4 regions of the Arthrobacter sp. SAFR-179 genome follow, and region 1 is predicted to be linked to each of the others. Evidence: predicted binding sites of a transcription regulator. Region 1 holds the regulator's gene; each other region holds the start of a gene.
The links. The regulator LexA, encoded in region 1, represses DNA repair genes until DNA is damaged. The targets are predictions, from matches to a motif close to TCGAACANNTGTTCGA.
Positions count from the first base shown of each region.

Region 2: ACR65K_RS11925 (shikimate dehydrogenase) is a predicted target of LexA. The motif match lies at 1,694-1,709, and genes of this name have one in related genera.
Region 3: ACR65K_RS17405 (LexA family protein) is a predicted target of LexA. The motif match lies at 2,535-2,550, and genes of this name have one in related genera.
Region 4: ACR65K_RS16335 (LexA family protein) is a predicted target of LexA. The motif match lies at 2,571-2,586, and genes of this name have one in related genera.

Region 1 is NZ_JBPFDM010000003.1:36,811-41,187, reverse strand. Features, by position in the region: gene hflX (GTPase HflX) at 1-66, shown strand, start outside; gene ACR65K_RS07105 (ATP-dependent DNA helicase) at 59-2,119, shown strand; gene lexA (transcriptional repressor LexA) at 2,206-2,940, opposite strand; gene ACR65K_RS07095 (LysM peptidoglycan-binding domain-containing protein) at 3,377-3,718, shown strand; gene ACR65K_RS07090 (histidinol-phosphate transaminase) at 3,831-4,377, shown strand, end outside.
Region 2 is NZ_JBPFDM010000006.1:122,089-126,465, reverse strand. Features, by position in the region: gene ACR65K_RS11930 (bifunctional sugar phosphate isomerase/epimerase/4-hydroxyphenylpyruvate dioxygenase family protein) at 1-719, opposite strand, end outside; gene ACR65K_RS11925 (shikimate dehydrogenase) at 719-1,600, opposite strand; gene ACR65K_RS11920 (IclR family transcriptional regulator) at 1,753-2,619, opposite strand; gene ACR65K_RS11915 (MFS transporter) at 2,855-4,174, shown strand; gene ACR65K_RS11910 (ATP-dependent DNA ligase) at 4,338-4,377, opposite strand, start outside.
Region 3 is NZ_JBPFDM010000012.1:144,226-148,602, reverse strand. Features, by position in the region: gene ACR65K_RS17420 (hypothetical protein) at 43-474, opposite strand; gene ACR65K_RS17415 (hypothetical protein) at 1,110-1,316, shown strand; gene ACR65K_RS17410 (ATP-dependent DNA ligase) at 1,363-2,379, shown strand; gene ACR65K_RS17405 (LexA family protein) at 2,564-2,995, shown strand; gene ACR65K_RS17400 (Y-family DNA polymerase) at 3,015-4,286, shown strand; gene ACR65K_RS17395 (hypothetical protein) at 4,323-4,377, shown strand, end outside.
Region 4 is NZ_JBPFDM010000011.1:85,798-90,174, forward strand. Features, by position in the region: gene ACR65K_RS16320 (ABC transporter substrate-binding protein) at 1-347, opposite strand, end outside; gene ACR65K_RS16325 (lmo0937 family membrane protein) at 596-742, shown strand; gene ACR65K_RS16330 (Y-family DNA polymerase) at 804-2,102, opposite strand; gene ACR65K_RS16335 (LexA family protein) at 2,126-2,557, opposite strand; gene ACR65K_RS16340 (HAD family hydrolase) at 2,692-3,510, shown strand; gene ACR65K_RS16345 (hypothetical protein) at 3,620-3,883, shown strand; gene ACR65K_RS16350 (glycerophosphodiester phosphodiesterase family protein) at 3,911-4,377, shown strand, end outside.

The DNA.
Region 1 (4,377 bases):
AGGGCTGAGGTGAAGGTCCGCGAGGGCCTGGCGTCCGAACTGGAACCATTCGTCGTCGATGAGTGATCCCGCGGCCGGCGAAGCCCCGCAGACGGACGGCGAGCAGTTCGTCATTGAACTGCTCGACCGTGCCGTCGCGGGCATGGGCGGACAAAGCCGCACCGGACAGCACGAAATGGCCCGGCAGGTGGCCCGGGCCATCGAAACGGGCAACCACCTGCTGGTCCAGGCCGGCACCGGGACGGGAAAATCTCTGGCCTACCTGGTGCCGCTGATCGCCCACGCCCTTGAGAGCAACAAGCCGGCGTTGGTGTCCACGGCAACGCTGGCACTGCAGACGCAGATTGTTGGCAGGGACCTGCCACGGCTGCTGAAGAACATCACCCCTGCCCTGGAACGGCCCGTCAAGGTTGCCCTGGTGAAGGGACGGTCCAACTACGTCTGCCGCCACAAACTCGAAGGCGGTTTCCCTTCCGAGGAGCCCTCCGAAGGGCAGCTTTTTTCCCTGGGCGAAGACACCAGTGTCCCGCACTTCGCCGCGTCCGTGGGCGGCCCCTCCTCGCAACTTGGCAAGGAAGTGGTGCGGCTCCGCGAGTGGGCGGAGAAAACGGCCACCGGCGACCGGGACGAGCTCCTCCCCGGCGTGACAGACCGTGCCTGGCGACAGGTGTCCGTTACCTCCATGGAGTGCCTGGGCGCCCAGAAATGCCCCATGGCCGCCGAGTGCTTTAGCGAGCTGGCGCGGCAGGACGCCGCCGAGGCCGATGTGGTGGTAACCAACCATGCCATGCTGGCTGTCAGCGCATTCGAAGGGCTTGCAGTCCTGCCCGAGTATGACGTCGTGGTGGTGGACGAAGCCCACGAACTCCAGGACCGGGTTACCGGCGCCGTGTCCGGGCAGCTGTCCGTAGCCATGGTCCACGCTGCCGCGTCCGGCGCCCGCAAACATACCGCCATCACCGTTGACGCCCTGAACGCCGCAGCCGACAACCTCGAGCTGGCCCTTGCCGGCGCGCCGAACGGCCTGCTCCCCAACGGCCTGAACGACGAACAGCTGGACTGCATCGACCAGCTGCGGGAGGCCTGCCGCGCCGCGTTGTCAGATTCCAAGGGGGACAGCAACACCACTGCCGACGGCGGCCGGCAGCTGGCGCGGTCCCGCCTCATGCTCATCCTGGAACTGTGTGAGCGGCTGATCGCTGCCCGGGAAAACCGGGAAGTCGTCTGGTTTTCCCGCGCCGGCACCTTCGATCCAGGCCAGGGATACACGCAGCCCGATGACAGCGCGCCGGTGCTGATCAACATCGCACCGCTGTCCGTTGCCGGAAGGTTGCGGGAAGGCCTTTTCGCCGGGCACACCGTCGTGTTGACCTCCGCAACGCTGGCGATTGGCTCGGCTTTCGAACCCGCAGCCGGGGGATTGGGCCTCATCGGTGAGGGCGCCCCCAGCTGGACGGGGGTGGATGTCGGCTCGCCCTTCGATTACCCCAAACAGGGCATCCTCTATGTGGCCGGCCACCTGCCAAAACCCGGCCGTGGTGTTTCCCCTGAGGCGCTGGAGGAACTGGAAGCGCTCATCAAAGCGTCGGGCGGGGGTGCACTGTGCCTGTTTTCGTCGCGCCGGGCGGCTGAAGAGGCCGCCGACGCCCTCCGGCCCAAGCTCGATGTGACTGTACTCTGCCAGGGTGAATCGACCATGACAGCTCTGGTCAAGCAGTTCGCGGACGAACCGGACACCTGCCTTTTCGGGACGATGTCCCTGTGGCAGGGAGTTGACGTTCCGGGAGGCTCCTGCCGCCTGGTGGTGATCGACCGCATACCGTTCCCCAGGCCGGACGATCCGCTGATGACGGCGCGTTCCCGTGCCGTGGCGCAGGCGGGCGGGAACGGCTTCATGTCGGTGTCGGCCACGCACGCTGCCATCCGGCTGGCCCAGGGCGCCGGCCGGCTGATCCGGTCCACTGGAGACAAAGGTGTGGTGGCCGTTCTGGATTCCCGACTGGCGACAGAGCGCTATGCAGGCTTCCTGCGGGGAGCGCTCCCGCCGTTCTGGGCCACCACGGACCGCAGTAAGGCACTGGCCGCGTTGACCCGGCTTGGGGCGGACGCGGCCAGATAGCTGGTGTCCAGGGATAACACCCGGTAAACCGACGGACCGTCGGCTAAAGTGAACGTGGCCAGTGGATCCTTAGCCAAAAGGAACGGCTAAAGGGAACGCAGGACCGAGACCACTTTGCCCATGATGGTGGCGTGATCTCCCAAGATGGGTTCGTACTGGGTGTTCTGGGGGAGCAGCCAGGTGTGGCCGTCGCGCTGGCGGAACGTCTTGACGGTTGCCTCGTCATCAAGCAAAGCCGCAACAATGTCCCCGTTGGCGGCGTCCGCCTGGCGCCTCACCACCACCCAGTCACCGTCACAGATGGCCGCGTCCACCATGGAATCGCCTGCCACCCGTAGCATGAAAAGTTCGCCCTGGCCAACGAGCTGGCGGGGGAGCGGCATGACGTCTTCGACGAGCTGCTCGGCGAGGATGGGGCCGCCGGCAGCAATCCGGCCAACCAACGGAACCATGGCCGTATCAAGGGCAGTGGGGAGTTCGGTCACCGTGGCTCCGCTGCCCTGGGCCTGGGGAGCAGGAGATGTGCCTGCTGCCTTGCCGCCGCCGTCCAACGTGAGCGGCATCAGGACTTCCATGGCGCGCGGCCGCTTGGGATCGCGCCGCAGGTAACCCAGCTTTTCCAGTTGCGAGAGCTGGTGGGTCACGCTGGACAGGCTCGCCAGGCCCACGGTGTCGCCGATCTCGCGCATGGAGGGCGGGTAGCCATTTTCATTGACTGAGCGCTGGATCGTTTCGAGGATCTTCTTCTGCCGCGGCGTCAAACCCTTGGCTGTCTTCTTCGATTGCGGGGCGGTCCTGCCCCCGGCGGCTGCTGCTGCCATATTCGCCAATGCCTTTCGCTTGCCGCCGGACCTTTCGCCTGGCGCTGTTCCGCAGCGCCACCGGAAGGACTGCCACTGTCATTGTCAGACCCTGCTGATCAACTTCAGTGGTGGTTGTTCTTTGGTTTCAAAACTAGGCCAGCCACATGGGTTTTTCAAACATTTGTTCTAGCGAGTCTCGACATTATTCGTTGATAGGTGCTAAAACTTAACAAGCAAAGTTCGAACATGTGTTCTAACCAGTGCTTGCCCTATTCGAAGACGTGGCCGGAAGTGGTTGGCGGCCACGGAACACATCGAGGGGCAGCTGGCTGGGTGGACACCCGGGCAGCACGGCAGGTCCAGGAGGGCTCAGTTCATGTCAGCTATATCTCTTCATCAGGTTTCACTCCCGCAGCCGGTTTCCCTGCGGGGGCGGAAGACTTCAAAGCGCTCGATTTCTGCAAAGAGCGGCGGCCCATCAGCAGCGCCTTTGCGGCTCACGCGGCGGGGGCAGATCGTCCTAATCGGAGTGCCTCTAGTACTTCTCGCCGTCCTGCTGGTGTCCCTGTCCGGACTCTTCAACTCGCCGGCCAAAGCCTCAGATTCCGCTGCTGACCTGGCCGTAACGCCCACGGTCACGGTAACGGTGCAGGCCGGGCAGTCGCTGTGGTCAATCGCCGGGGCCGTTGCTCCGGACCGGGATGCACGGGACGTGGTGGCAGACATCGTCCAGCTCAACAACCTTTCCGCCGGCGCCGTCCTGCCTGGCCAGCAACTCTTCGTCCCCACACGCTAAGCGGGATGCGGGTGTCGGCCCCGGAAGAAACCCGGCCAATTGCCCGCCACGCCCTTGGCGAACAGCACCCGTCACATTTTCCGGTGGTTGCCCCGGCAACTAAACTGTTCAGGTGAACGACCAGCTAGAACGTCTGAACCGGCTTCCCCTCCGCAGCAATCTTCGTGGGCTGACCCCGTACGGAGCACCCCAGCTGGACGTCCCCATCCTGCTGAACGTCAATGAGAACACCCATGGTGTTCCTGCAGACGTGCGTGCCGCCATAAGCGCCGCAGTTACGGAGGCTGCCGCGGGGCTCAACCGCTATCCGGACCGGGAGTTCACCGAACTGCGGAAAGCATTGGCGGAATACCTGGGCCACGGGCTCGATGAAACCAACCTTTGGGCAGCCAACGGCTCCAATGAAGTCCTGCAGCAGATCCTCCAGGCCTTTGGCGGCCCGGGGCGCACCGCGCTCGGCTTCCCGCCCACGTATTCCATGTACCCCCTGCTGGCCAGCGGAACGGACACCGCATACATCACCGGTCAACGCGCGGAAGGCTATGACCTGAGCGCAGAGTCCGCCGCCCGGCAGGTCAAGGAACTGCAGCCGAACATCGTGTTTCTTTGCTCGCCCAACAATCCCACCGGGACCGGCCTGGGACTGGATGTCGTTGAGG
Region 2 (4,377 bases), on a different contig from region 1:
ACCTCCAGCGAAACAGGTCCGGTGTAGCCGGCACGGACCACGTGGCCCATGAACTTGGCCAGTTCAAACTGCCCTTCGCCCGGGAACACCCGGTAGTGGCGGCTCCAGGAGAGGACGTCCATGGAGAGCTTGGGGGCGTCCGCAACCTGGACGAAGAAGATCTTGTCCGGGTTGAACGCCTCGATGTGGGAGGTTTCCCAGTCCCGGGAGAGGATGTGGAACGAGTCCAGGCAGGTGCCGAGGTTGGGGTGGTCCACCATGTCCACCAGCCGGTAGGCGTGCTCGTAGTCGTTGACGTACTTGCCCCAGGCCAGCGCTTCGTAGGCCACCTTGACGCCGTGGTCGCCAGCCAGGTTGGCAAGCTGTGCCAGCTGTTCGGCGCGGAGGGCGTCGTCGTCGATGCTGGCGGTGGCCACGTTGGAGCAGACCAGGATGGTGTCCATGCCCAGCCGGGCCATGAGCCTGAACTTGGCCTCAGCCCTGCGGAGGTTGGCCTTGAGCAGGTCCGGGGTGACGCCGTCGAAGTCGCGGAACGGCTGGTAAAGGTCAAGGCCAAGGCCCAGGTCCGCGGCCATCTTCCGCACGTCCTCGGGACTGAGCGGGGAGGTGACGAGGTCCTGTTCGAAGATTTCGATGCCGTCGAAGCCGGCGATGGCGCACGCCTGCATTTTCTCTTTGAGGGTGCCGGACAGGCAGACGGTGGCGATTCCGGTGCGCATCAGGCGTTCACCTCCTCGGCGGCCACAAGCTCCAGGAAGTGGCTGCGCATGCGGTCCGGATCAGCATCCAGGCCAGTGAAGATCCGGAACGCGTCCGCGGCCTGGCCAACGGCCATCCGCCCGCCGTCCAGGACGTCGCAGCCCTTGGCCCGGGCACCCCGGACCAGTTCGGTGTCGATGGGGCGGTAGACGATGTCCGCCACCCAGTGCCGGGATTCCAGCAGGTCCAGGTCCAGCGGGACACCGGGGTGGGCGGCCATGCCCACGGGGGTGCATTGCACCAGGCCGTCGGCCAGGCGCATCAGCTGCGGCAGCTCCGCCGTCGTGCCTGCCGTCACGGTACTGTCCGGGAAAAAGCCTGCCAGTTCGGCAGCCCGGGCCTGGGCGCGCAGCGGGTCCACGTCCACCAGGTGCAGCGTGCGGACGCCGGCCGTCAGCAGGGCGTAGGCGACGGCGGACCCTGCACCGCCGGCACCCAGCTGCACCACGCGGTCCAGCCGGGCTCCGGGGAGGCCGGACGACAAAGCGGCGGCGAAGCCGGAGAAGTCAGTGTTGTGGCCGATGAAGCGGCCGTCGCGGATCACCACGGTGTTCACGGCGCCCAGGCGGCGGGCGTCCGGGCTCACCTCGTCCAGGTGCTGCAGGACCAGCTGCTTGCAGGGGTGGGTGATGTTCAGGCCGTTGAAGCCAAGGGTCCTGGCGCTGTGCAGGATGGCGCCCACCGACTCTCCGGCCAGGCCCAGCTCCAGCAGGTCGATGGGGCGGTACAGGTAACGCAGGCCCTGCACGTCACCTTCCCGTTCGTGCATGGGCGGCGTGAGCGATGGCGTGACGCCATCACCAACCAGTCCCACCAGGTAGGACTCAGTTCGATTGCTCATGCGTGCAGCTCCTTTGGTACGGCACCGGGCAGGCGCGGAAGTTGGGCCGCGCTACGGGGTGACAGGGATTACGGTACATCATTTGTTCACTTATCGCACTCTTGTTCTACATGCGAACAAGGAGGCTTGAAACGAGGGGATTTCTTTGGCTGCTAGCGCTGCGGCAGCCTGGCGGCGAGCTCCGCGGCAGCTTCCTGCAGCAACGGAACGTGGGCCTTCAGCTCCTCGAGGCCCAGGCGGAACACCGGTACCGCGGTTGCCAGGGACGCGAAGGCATGCCCTTGGCTGTTGAGCAGCGGGACGGCCACGGCGCGCATGCCGGCCTCGTTTTCCTCATCCATGACGGCGTAGCCCTGCCGGCGCACCTGCTCTATTTCGGCGCGGAAGGCATCCCGGTCGGTGATGGACTTTTCGGTGAGCGCTTCCAGCGGCAACTCCGCCAGGAGCCTTTCCCGCTCCGCATCCTCGGCGAAGGCCACCAGGGCTTTCCCGACGGCGGTGGTGGACAGGGAGCCCAGGTGGCCGGGGTCGCTGGTCACCCGGAACATCTGGGGACCGTCCACCTTGCTGACCGTCAGGTGATGGTGGCCGTCGCGGACGCTGAGGATGGTTGCCTCGCCTGTCTCGGCGGTAACCCGGCGCAGGACCGGCGTGGCAGTACCCGCGAAACCATGATGATTGGACACACGCTGGCCCAGCTGGAAGATGCGCAGGCCCAGGTGGTAGCGGCGCCCGTCCGGCTCGTAGTCCACAAAGCCGTCACGGGTCAGGGATCCAAGCAGGCGATAGGTGGTGCTGAACGGCAGTTCCGCCCGGCGGGAAATCTCCGCGGCACTGGCACCGCGCGGCTCGTCCCCCAGCAGGACCAGCAGGCCCAGGGCTTTGCCCACCATGTCCGTGCGGTCCGCAGGGCGGCCGCCAACCTTGGCTTCCGGGGGCATGGCGTTCACGGGCTCTGCGGCGGCGGGGACGGCAGCAGCGGATTCTTCATTGACCGCTGTGGTTTGGTTCACACTCATAACTCGATGTTCCCACAATGTGAGAGCTATTTCTAGATGGTGAGTATTTTCTTGACAGGTGACTGCCCTCACAGTCATAGTTTCTATATCGCACAAGTAGCTCCCACCATGTGGCTACGAATGCTTGGGTCTTTTCCGGACTCCAGCCGCATCGCGCCCCGCCCGCACCAAGGCAGCGGCGGCTGCGACCCCCAGATCCACATCCGCGACAATGTCGTCACACCAAAGGAACACCATGAGCCAGACACTTCCGTCCGCCGGGGCGGGTGCCCTCACCTCCGCCGGGACGCCCAAGAAGGCCGCCCTCGCCAGCTTCCTGGGCAGCGCCGTCGAATACTATGACTTCTTCATCTTCGGATCCGCTGCGGCGCTGATCTTCCCCAAGGTCTTTTTCCCCGACGCAGACACCAACGCTGCCATCATGTCCTTCGCCACCTTCGGGTTCGCCTATGTGGCCCGTCCCGTGGGCGCCATCATCCTGGGCCACTTCGGTGACCGGGTGGGCCGCCGGAAGGTCCTGATGTTCACGCTGCTGCTCATGGGCGCATCGACGTTCGTGATCGGCTGCCTCCCCGACTTCCGGACTGTCGGCTGGTGGGCTCCGGCCCTCCTGGTGATCGCCCGCCTCTGCCAGGGCCTCTCTGCCGCCGGTGAGCAGGCCGGCGCCTCCTCAATGACCCTCGAGCACGCCCCGGACAACCAGCGGTCCTTCTTTACCTCCTGGACCCTCACCGGTACGCAGGGCGGCCAGATCCTCGCCGCCCTGGTCTTCATCCCCGTCCTGGCCCTGCCGGATGAGATCAAGTACGGCATCGGCTGGCGCATCCCGTTCTGGCTCAGCGCCGTGGTGGTCGTCGTTGCCTTCTTCATCCGCCGCACGCTGCACGAACCGCCGGCCTTCGAGGAAGCCCAGAAGAACGCCCAGATCTCCAAGCTCCCCGTCGCCGACCTCCTCAAGGGCCACTGGCGCGACGTCCTGCGTGTTGTCGCGTGCGCCTTCATCGCCGCTGTCTCCACCGTGTTCGGCACGCTTGCCATCAGCTACGCCAAGACCGTCGCCGGAGTGGACGGCACCACCACCCTCTGGCTCGTCGTCGGCGCCAACCTGGTGGCCCTGGGCACCCAGCCGCTCTTCGGGAAGCTCGCGGACAGGATCGGCCGCAAGCCCGTCTTCATCTACGGCGCCGTGGCCAGCGCAATCCTGACCCCGCTGTTCCTGCTCAGTCTGGAATCCGGCAGCGTTCCGCTGATGTTCGTGGCCGCCATCGGTTTCTTCTCCTTCGGCTACGCCGCCTCCAACGCCGTCTGGCCGTCCTTCTACGCCGAGATGTTCAGCACCAAGGTCCGCTTCTCCGGCCTGGCCATCGGCACCCAGCTGGGCTTCCTGATGGCAGGCTTCGCACCGGCCATCGTGGCTGCCATGGGTGGCATCAAGCCCGGCGGCTGGGTGCAGATCAGCATCTTCACCGCCATCATCTGCGCCATCGCAGCAGTCTCCGCACTGACCGCCAAGGAGTCCTTCCGGACCCCCACCAAGCTGCTGGGCCTGAAGTAGGAGCCGGAGCGCGAACGTTCCTGCCCGGTTACTGATTAGTCAAAGCCCGCCACCTCCTGGAAGAGCCAGGGGTGGCGGGCTTTTTCGTGCGATCGGCACCGGCGCGGTGACGTAACTGGGCAGGAACACACGACGGCGGGCCTGGCTAAAGTGCGCCCCGGGGCTACTCCCGGCCGGTCTCCAGCACCGAGGCCAGGTCAAAG
Region 3 (4,377 bases), on a different contig from region 1:
TGCCCGGCTCCGGCCGGGCAGTACAGCGGTTGTCAGTGCTGGTTAAGCGGCGTCCCGCACGGCGTAGGGCATCCGGTACCGGCTGGGCAGTTCGGCGGCGGCTTCCGGCAGGTCTGCCGGGCCTTGGGCCTGCCCGTTCTTCCAGTGGTAGAACGCCTGCTCGGTGATCGCGTCCCACAGCCGGGCCTTCGTCCGGTAGTAGGTGCACGTCACGTCGCCCTCGCAGTAGGTGGCGATGCCGAACAGGTTGCCGATGCTGTCAGCGGTGCGGGTCACGGCGACCATGACATAGGGCCACTGGCCCAGGTCCCAGCCGTCACAGCCCCAACTGGAGAGCACGGCCCAGCCGTGCTCTTCGATCAGTTCCATCCAGTCGTAACCGCCGTTCATGTGGTAATCCCCCAGCACGGTCACGCCGTCGATGGTTTCCCCGGTGTCCGCGAGGGTCACGGTCTTTTTGCTTACTGCGGTCATGGTTTTTGTCCTTGCAGAGACGTGGGTGGGTCGGGGCGGCTTAGGTGACCGGCCAGCTCCCCTCTCCCCCCGTTGTTTTTTGGCTGCTGGCGAAGCTTGCGGAGCTGTGCCCGTGCAGGCCCGTCTACCCGCAGGGCAAGACCCGGAAAATCTTCGGAGGAAATAAGCGACGAAGGAGCGCCGGAGAAGACTTTCCCGGGCCGCAGGCCCCGGAGGAACGGAGGGGCTAGAGGGGCCGGAACGGGCACGTACAATCCGAAGGACAGCAGCCAAAAAACGTCGTAGACACACAGGACCAGGGACGGCGGAGCCCTGCGGAGCCGGCACTGGCCCCAACAGCCGGCCGCGCCAGCGGACGCCAGCGGACGCCCGCAGGGAGTGCGAGCCCTGCGAGCATGCACCATCAGTTACCCGTGTGGCATGCTCGAAAGCGTAAGCAGCAGGATGTTTACACCCCAGGGCAGAGGGCCCATTCCCACCGGTTGCGGCCCTCTGCTTTTGCCCTGGATGGTCATTGGGATACGAAGGGAAAGCCGATGGGTCTGTGGAGCTGGTTCGCTCGTCGGCGCAAGCCGGCAACGGCTGCTGGTCGCCCCGCCTTCGCAGCGGCCATTGAGCCGAAGGAACAGCAGCCGTTGACTCCTGAGCAGGTGGCAGATCTGAAAGCGGCCTGGGCCGAACTCGCCGAGGCGGCCAAAGAGTCAGCTGTCACCGGTTTCCATGCCTGCTCACGGGGCGGGAAGCCCTGGCAGGAAGATCCCGCAGCTGTGCGGAGCGTGGCGGCATTACTCCGCCGCGTCGACGCGGAGGACGCCGCGACGGAAGGCCCTACCGCCAAGTAAAAGCCAGCACGGACGTTCGTGCTGGTTTCTCCTTTAGGCTGGGCCCATGGCCGAGTCCCTTCCGCCGGCACTGCACCCACCGGTCGCGGTTGCCCTGGCGAAACTCGTCAAGACCTTCCCCGGCCCCAACGCACTGCCCGGCGGCCTATGGGCCGAACCCAAATGGGACGGTTACCGCACTACCGCCTTTAACGACGGCGGCAAGGTGACGCTGTGGTCCAGACAGGGCAAGGAACTTACCCGAATCCTGCCAGACGCAGCTGCCGCTCTCGCAGAGCAGGTGCCTCCCGGGGTGGTCCTGGATGGTGAAACCGTCATTTGGAACCGGGACCGGTTGGACTTCGAGGCGCTGCAGCAGCGCATGGTCACCTCCAGGGCCGCGCTGCCGGCCCTGGCCAATGAGCTGCCCGCTTCGTTCGTGGCCTTCGATGTTCTGGCCGTTGCAGGGCAGGACACCCGGGGTGTGCCGTTCACCGGGCGCCGGCAGCTGCTCGAGGAGCTCGCCCGGGACTGGGCCGCACCCTTGCACCTCTCCCCCGTCACCAGGGACATGGACCTGGCGAAGACCTGGCTTCGGGATCTTCCCGCGACAGGAATCGAAGGTCTCGTGTTCAAAGGCTCCCAGCCCTACGAGGCTGCCAGGATCTGGTTAAAGCTCAAGCACAAGGATCTTTGGGACGTGGTGTGCGCGGCCGTGATCGGGTCCGTGGCCCAACCACAGGCCATCATCGCCGGCCTGCCCATGGGCGGCGAACTGAAGATTGTCGGCCGCTCGACCGTCCTGTCCACGATGGCCGGGCGTGAACTGGGCCGGCACCTCTACCCGGCCGGGCCCGGGCATCCGTGGCCCGAAGAGATCAAGGAGTCCTCCCTGAACAGATTCAGCAAGGACAAAGGCCCCGTGCGGCTGACACTGGTCGAACCAGTCGTGGTCGAGGTCTCGGCCGACGTCGCCTGGTCCGGCACGTCCTTTCGGCACCCCGTCACTTGGAAGCGTGTCAGGCCGGAGCTGGACCCGGCAGAAGTCAGGGTTCCCCCTGAATTGAACAACAGGCACCGCTGAGGACGGCGCCGCGGCGGGTTATACCCAGTGTGGACAGCTTTGAGATTCATCCTCCGGTCTCCACCTGCCCACAATGGGCATAACCCGCTCCGGTTTCCGGGGTGCGATTGGTCAAAGAACACCCATTGTCAGCCCCGACGCGTACACTGATTAACTCGAACATATATTCGAATAAAGGTGTGTCGTGGGCGTTATTGTCGGTCCCCGTGTGATAGATGCGGGCGTTTCCTTGTTGTCGGTGCTGGTCTCTCCGGTGCCGGTGGCGGCGGGGTTCCCGTCGCCGGCGCAGGACTACTTCGATGGCCGGATCGATCTGAACGCGCACCTGATTAAGGACATCACCAGCACCTACGTGGTACGGGTGTCCGGGGAATCCATGGAAGGTGCCGGGATCAGTGACGGCGATGAGCTGATCGTGAACCGGGCGCTGGAACCGCACGACGGGTGCGTGGTCATCGCGGTCCTGGACGGGGAGCTGACAATCAAGCGGCTGCGCATCACCCCCACAGGGGTAGTGCTGCAGGCGGAAAACCCCGCCTACCCGGACATCCAAGTCCCGGCACTGTCGGACCTGACCATCTGGGGCGTGGTCACCAGGTGTTTGCATCATGTCTAAGCCGGCGCTGATACGGCACATGCCGCAGATCGCTCACGTGGACGTGAACTGCTTCTACGCGTCCGCTGAGCGGGCGTTCGACCCTTCACTGGAAGGCAAACCCGTGATCGTGCTGTCCAACAACGACGGCTGCGCGGTGACCCGCTCCCCCGAAGCCAAAGCCCTGGGGATCGGCATGGGAGAGCCGTGGTTCAAACTCGCCCCGCGGGCGAAGGAATGGGGCCTCGTCGCACTGTCCAGCAACTACGAGCTGTACGGGGACATCAGCGCCCGGGTGATGGAGCTGCTGGGCCGTTACTCGGCCTGGCTGGAGGTCTACAGCATCGACGAAGCCTTCCTCGGCGTCAAAGGCAGCCCAGCGGAGCTTTTGACGATGGGCCGGTCCATGAAGGCGGCGGTCCGGCGGCACGTAGGGGTGCCGGTCTGTGTCGGGATCGCGCCGACGAAGACGCTGGCAAAGTTGGCCAACAAGTGGGCGAAGAACAATAAGGCCTTCGCCGGGGTGTGCCACTGGGACTCCGTCCCGGCCACCGAGCGGGAGGCGTTGTTGGGCCGGCTGTCCGTGGAAGAAGTGTGGGGCATCGCCGGGAGGCTGACCAGGCGGCTGAACGTGATGGGCATCTTCACCATCGCCGACCTGGTCCGGGCCGACCCGGTCGCGATCCGGCACAAGTTCTCGGTCGTGATGATGCGCACCGTCCTGGAACTGCAGGGAACGCCCTGCATCCCCATGGAAGAGGAACGGATCGGCCGGGACCAGCTGATCTTCTCCCGCTCCTTCGCCAAGCCCATCACCACCGCGGCGGGGATCCGGCAGGTCATGAGCGTCTACGGGCAGCAAGCATCGGCCCGGCTGGCCAAACACGGCCTGCAGGCCAAGGTCCTGACCGCGTTCGCCGGCACCTCACACTTCAACCCCAACGACACTTCCTATCCCTCCGTGTGCGTGCCGCTGCCGATGCCGACCGCTGACCCGGTGATCCTGACCAAAGCCGGCCACGCGCTCCTGCCCCGGATTGTCGAGGGCGTCCGCTACGCCAGGGCCGGGATCATGGTCACCGACCTGCGCCCCTCTGGCAACCAGGCACCGCTGTCCCTGTTCGAGAACCCGCACGAGGAACGCCACATCGGAACCCTGCTCGAAGACGTCACGCGCCGGTACGGGCGCGGCTCGATCGGCCTGGGTCACGGCGGCATCCGGGGCGGGCCGGACTGGACCATGAAACGCGACATGCTCTCCCCCAGATACACCACCCACTGGGAAGAACTCCCCCTCGTCAAAGCCGCCTGACCAGCCCTCTGCACCCCCCAGGAAGACACCAAGCACATGACCATCACCCCAGAAGCCCCCACCCTTAACACCCCAGTGGATGTCCGGTTCA
Region 4 (4,377 bases), on a different contig from region 1:
GCGGGGCCGGCGTTGAACACCTGGGTGCTGAGCTTGGTGCTGCCCAGTTCATTGGCGATGAAACCTTGGCTGACCCCCACCAGGGCCGGCGCGTGGGTGACGTTGCCGAAGTAGCCGAGCTTCAGCTCGGCGGCAGGGTTGCCGGCCGGGGCAGCGTCGGCTGCCGGTGCGGGCGCACCGCTGTTGACGGCGGAGGCGACGGCGGCACCACCGCCGATGAGGGCGAGGGCGGCTGCCGCGACGCCGATCTTCAGGCCGAGCGGCCGCTTGGGTCTGGCGGGGCCGCCCGCGACGATGCGGGTGGATGGCTGCTGGTTTTGCGGACTCGTCTCGTGTGGGTTTGCCATGGGGAAAATCCTTTGCTGGGGCGGATGCTGAGACGAGATTACGGAGCGCCCAGCGGCCCCACAATCATTCGTGTCGCACTGGTTCACGAAGCGACCCGAAGCCTCAACGCGGCGTAGCGGGACGTCAAAAATCGTCTTGGAGCGTCTTTATCCGGATCACCGGCAGGTTGTCCGGCCTTGATTTTCCCGCCCTGCTTGTGGGTACGTGCAGGTCATGGGGGCTTTGAAAAACTAGACAAGGAGACGTCATGTTGCTTTGGATCGCTATTGTCATCGCCGTTCTCTGGCTTCTCGGCCTGCTGACGAACATCGGCGGTGGCCTTATCCACATACTTTTGGTTGTTGCAGTGGTGGTCCTCATCTTCCACTTCATCCAGGGCAGGTCGCGGGTTTAGATACGAAAGTGCGTCCCGCTGTGGGCTGTGGTGCCTGCGGCGGGACGCCACGCGAAGCGATTCAGGCGGCCTTGACCAGCGGCAGTTCGTCCCAGTGGGTGGTGTAGCGGGGCGAACGCATTTCCCGCTTCATGGTCCAGTCGAGGCCTGACCTGATCCCCGCATGCCCCAAACCGATGGACCCACGCCCAAACCGGAGGCTCACTTCCTCAAGCAGTGGCCCGATTCCGCGTTCCTCGTGCCGGTTCTCGAAGATCTCCAGTGGGGGCTGGTTCGCGGTGGGCCGCAGGTCGGTGAGCATCAGGCCCGCCTTGGCGTATTTCAGGCCGTCCCTGATGCTGGGCAGCAGCGCGTGGGCGGCTTTGGTGAGCTGGAGCGGATCCGCCGTGGGCATGGGCAATGTGACGCAGACCGAAGGATGATGCTGTTCGTGGTCCCTGAAGGGTGACGTGGCAGCGAACGCCGTCAGGACTTTCGCCTGGAGTCCGTGCTTGGAAAGCCTGGCGCTCGCCTGCTGCCCATAAATGCTGAGTACCTCCCGCAGGCCGGCCGCGGTGGTGACCGGCGTGGCGAAGGACCGGGAAAAGATCAGCTGGTCGCGGCCGATGCGCTCCTCCTCCATGGGGATGCAGGGGGTGCCGCGCAGTTCGAGGACCGTCCGCATGAGCACCACGGAGAACTTGTCCCTGATGGCCACCGGATCCGCCCGGACCAGGTCCAGCACCGTGAAGATCCCTATGACGTTGAGCCGCTTCATCAGCCGGCCGGCGATGCCCCAGACCTCGTCCACCGGCAATCGGGCCATGAGTGCCTCGCGCACATCAGCGGGGACCGACTCCCAAAGGCAGACCCCACCGAAGACGGGGTTGTTCTTGGCCCACTTGTTGCACAGCTTCGCCAGGGTCTTGGTGGGTGCAATGCCCACGCAAACCGGCACCCCGACATTCCGGCGCACCGCCTCCTTCATCCTGCGGCCCAAAGCCAGCAGTTCCCCCGGCCCGCCCTTCACGCCCAGGAACGCCTCGTCGATGCTGTACACCTCAAGCCAGGCCGAGTACCGGCCCAGCAGTTCCATCACCCGCGAGCTGATATCCCCGTACAGCTCATAGTTGCTGGACTTCGCCACCAACCCCCACTCTCTGGCCCGGGGCGCGAGCTTGAACCAAGGATCTCCGGTGGCGATGCCCAACGCCTTGGCCTCCGGGGAGCGGGTCACCGCGCAGCCGTCATTGTTGGACAGCACCACCAGCGGGCGCCCCTCCAACGAAGGATCGAACGCGCGCTCCGCGGAGGCGTAGAAGCAGTTGACGTCGACGTGGGCAATCTGGGGCATCCGCCGCATAAGCGCGGGCTTAGGCATGGCGCACCTCAGGCCGGCGGACGTCAGACATGGTGCAGGCACCTGGTGGCAACACCCCAGATGGTCAGCTCGGACAGGGCGGGGACGTGGATGTCCGGGTAGTTCGGGTTCTCCGCCTGCAGCACAACACCGGTGGGGGTGATGCGGAGGCGTTTCACCGTCAGTTCCCCGTCCAGCACCGCAATCACCACGCACCCGTCCCTGGGCTCCAGCGCCCGGTTGACGATCAGTTCATCGCCGTCGCTGATGCCGGCGCCCTCCATGGAGTCCCCGGTGACCCGGACCACGAAGGTGCTGGTGATGTCCTTGATGAGGTGCGCGTTTAGGTCGATCCGTCCGTCGAAGTAGTCCTGCGCCGGCGACGGAAAGCCTGCCGCCACCGCCACGGGGGAGATCAGCACCGAGAATAACGAGGCTCCCGCATCTATCACGCGGGGACCGATAATAACGCCCACAACACACCCTTATTCGAATATATGTTCGATAGTTTCAGTGTAGCCCTGAGCGCTGACAACCGGCACCCACCCACAGGCCGGGGTGCTTCGCAAGGGAGTACGACGGCGGCCGGCAGCCCACGTAGACTGGCAGGATGCGGCTGGTAGCAAGCGATATCGATGGAACGATCCTTGGGCACGACGGAAAAATCAGCCCCCGCACCATCCGCGCCTTCCACGCCTGCCGTGATGCCGGCGTCGAGCTTGTCTTCGTTACGGGGCGCCCGCCGCGGTGGCTGCACCCCCTCGAGGAGCAGTTGGGCCACACGGGACGCGTGATCTGCTCCAATGGCGCTGTGGTCTGGGACCTCGAGGCGGACCGCCTGGTTTCCGCCCGCACCCTCGCCATCGGCACCGTCCTGGAAGCCCGGCGCATCATCAAGACGCTCCGTTCCGCCGCCTTGTTCGCCGCCGAAACGCTCACGGGATTCCACCTGGAACCGGGCTTCATCGAAAACGAGTCCAGCGAACTGCTCGCCGAATTCACCCCCGCGCCGCTGAAGGACACCCTCGCGGGTGACGATTCGGTGGTCAAATTCCTTGCCATCGTCCGCGAAGGCACGCCCGACGATTTCCTGGCCGAGGTGGCGCCCGCCGTCGAACATCTGGCCGCCACCACGCACTCCTCGCCCGGTGTCCCCATGCTGGAACTCTCCCTGCCCGGCGTCAACAAAGCCGTCACCCTGGCCGAATACGCCTCGGCCCTGGGCATTGACGCCGCCGACGTGGTGGCCTTCGGTGACATGCCCAACGACATCGAGATGCTGCGGTGGGCCGGCCATGGTTATGCCATGGCCAGCGGCCATCCAGAGGCCATCCGGGCGGCGGGGCAGCAGGCGCCGCATTTTGACGACGACGGCGTGGCCCAGGTTCTGGAGGCCAGGCTCGCCTCCCTGGGCGTCCAGTTTTCCTGATCCCCGCTAGCCCCGTGTTCACAGCTACCGCTCACCTGGCGTTTACCTTCCGGCCGTAGCGTAAAGCGTGGAAGGCAGGCACTTCGCCCGCCGGCTCACAGGGGGCAACATGGCAAGGAACGTCAGGCAGCACATGGCCGATGGGACGCTGCGCAAAGCAACGCCCGCTCCACACTGGAAGCAGCTGCGCCAGGGCGACCGCGTCCGGGTCCTCTTCTCACCCGCCTTCGAGGCGGGCGGCGTGGTGGACACCATCACCGCGGACCATACGGCCGTGTGGGTGCACCTGGACGGCGGCCGCGGCCGCACCCTGCTGCACTGCGGGGATGGCGTGGACATTGTTCCGTGCGGGGAGACCGGCTGCCGGGACTGAGCGGCAGGTCCGGGGTACGCTCGCAGAGTGACCCTGCCCTTTTTCGAGCACAAGGACGACGCCGGGCGGCAGCTTCCCATCGCCATGGCCCACCGCGGATTCTCCGCCGAGGGGCTGGAGAACTCCATGGCCGCGTTCCGTTCCGGCGTCGAACTCGGCTTCCGGTACCTGGAAACGGACGTGCACACCACGGCCGACGGCGTCCTGCTGCTCTTCCATGATGAAACCCTGGACCGGGTGACCGACGGTAGGGGGCGTGTGGCGGAGCTGCCGGCCGCGGACGTCGCGAAGGCGCGGATCAACGGCCGCGAGCCCATCCCCACGTTCGATGAACTGGTGACCCAGCTGCCCCACGCCAGGCTGAACCTGGACGTCAAGGACTGGAAATCAGTCCAGAGCACTGCCGCGGCCATCGAGCGGCACCAAGCGCACCAGCGGGTGCTGGTCACCAGTTTTTCGGACCGCCGACGGCGGGCGGTGCTGAGACTTCTCAG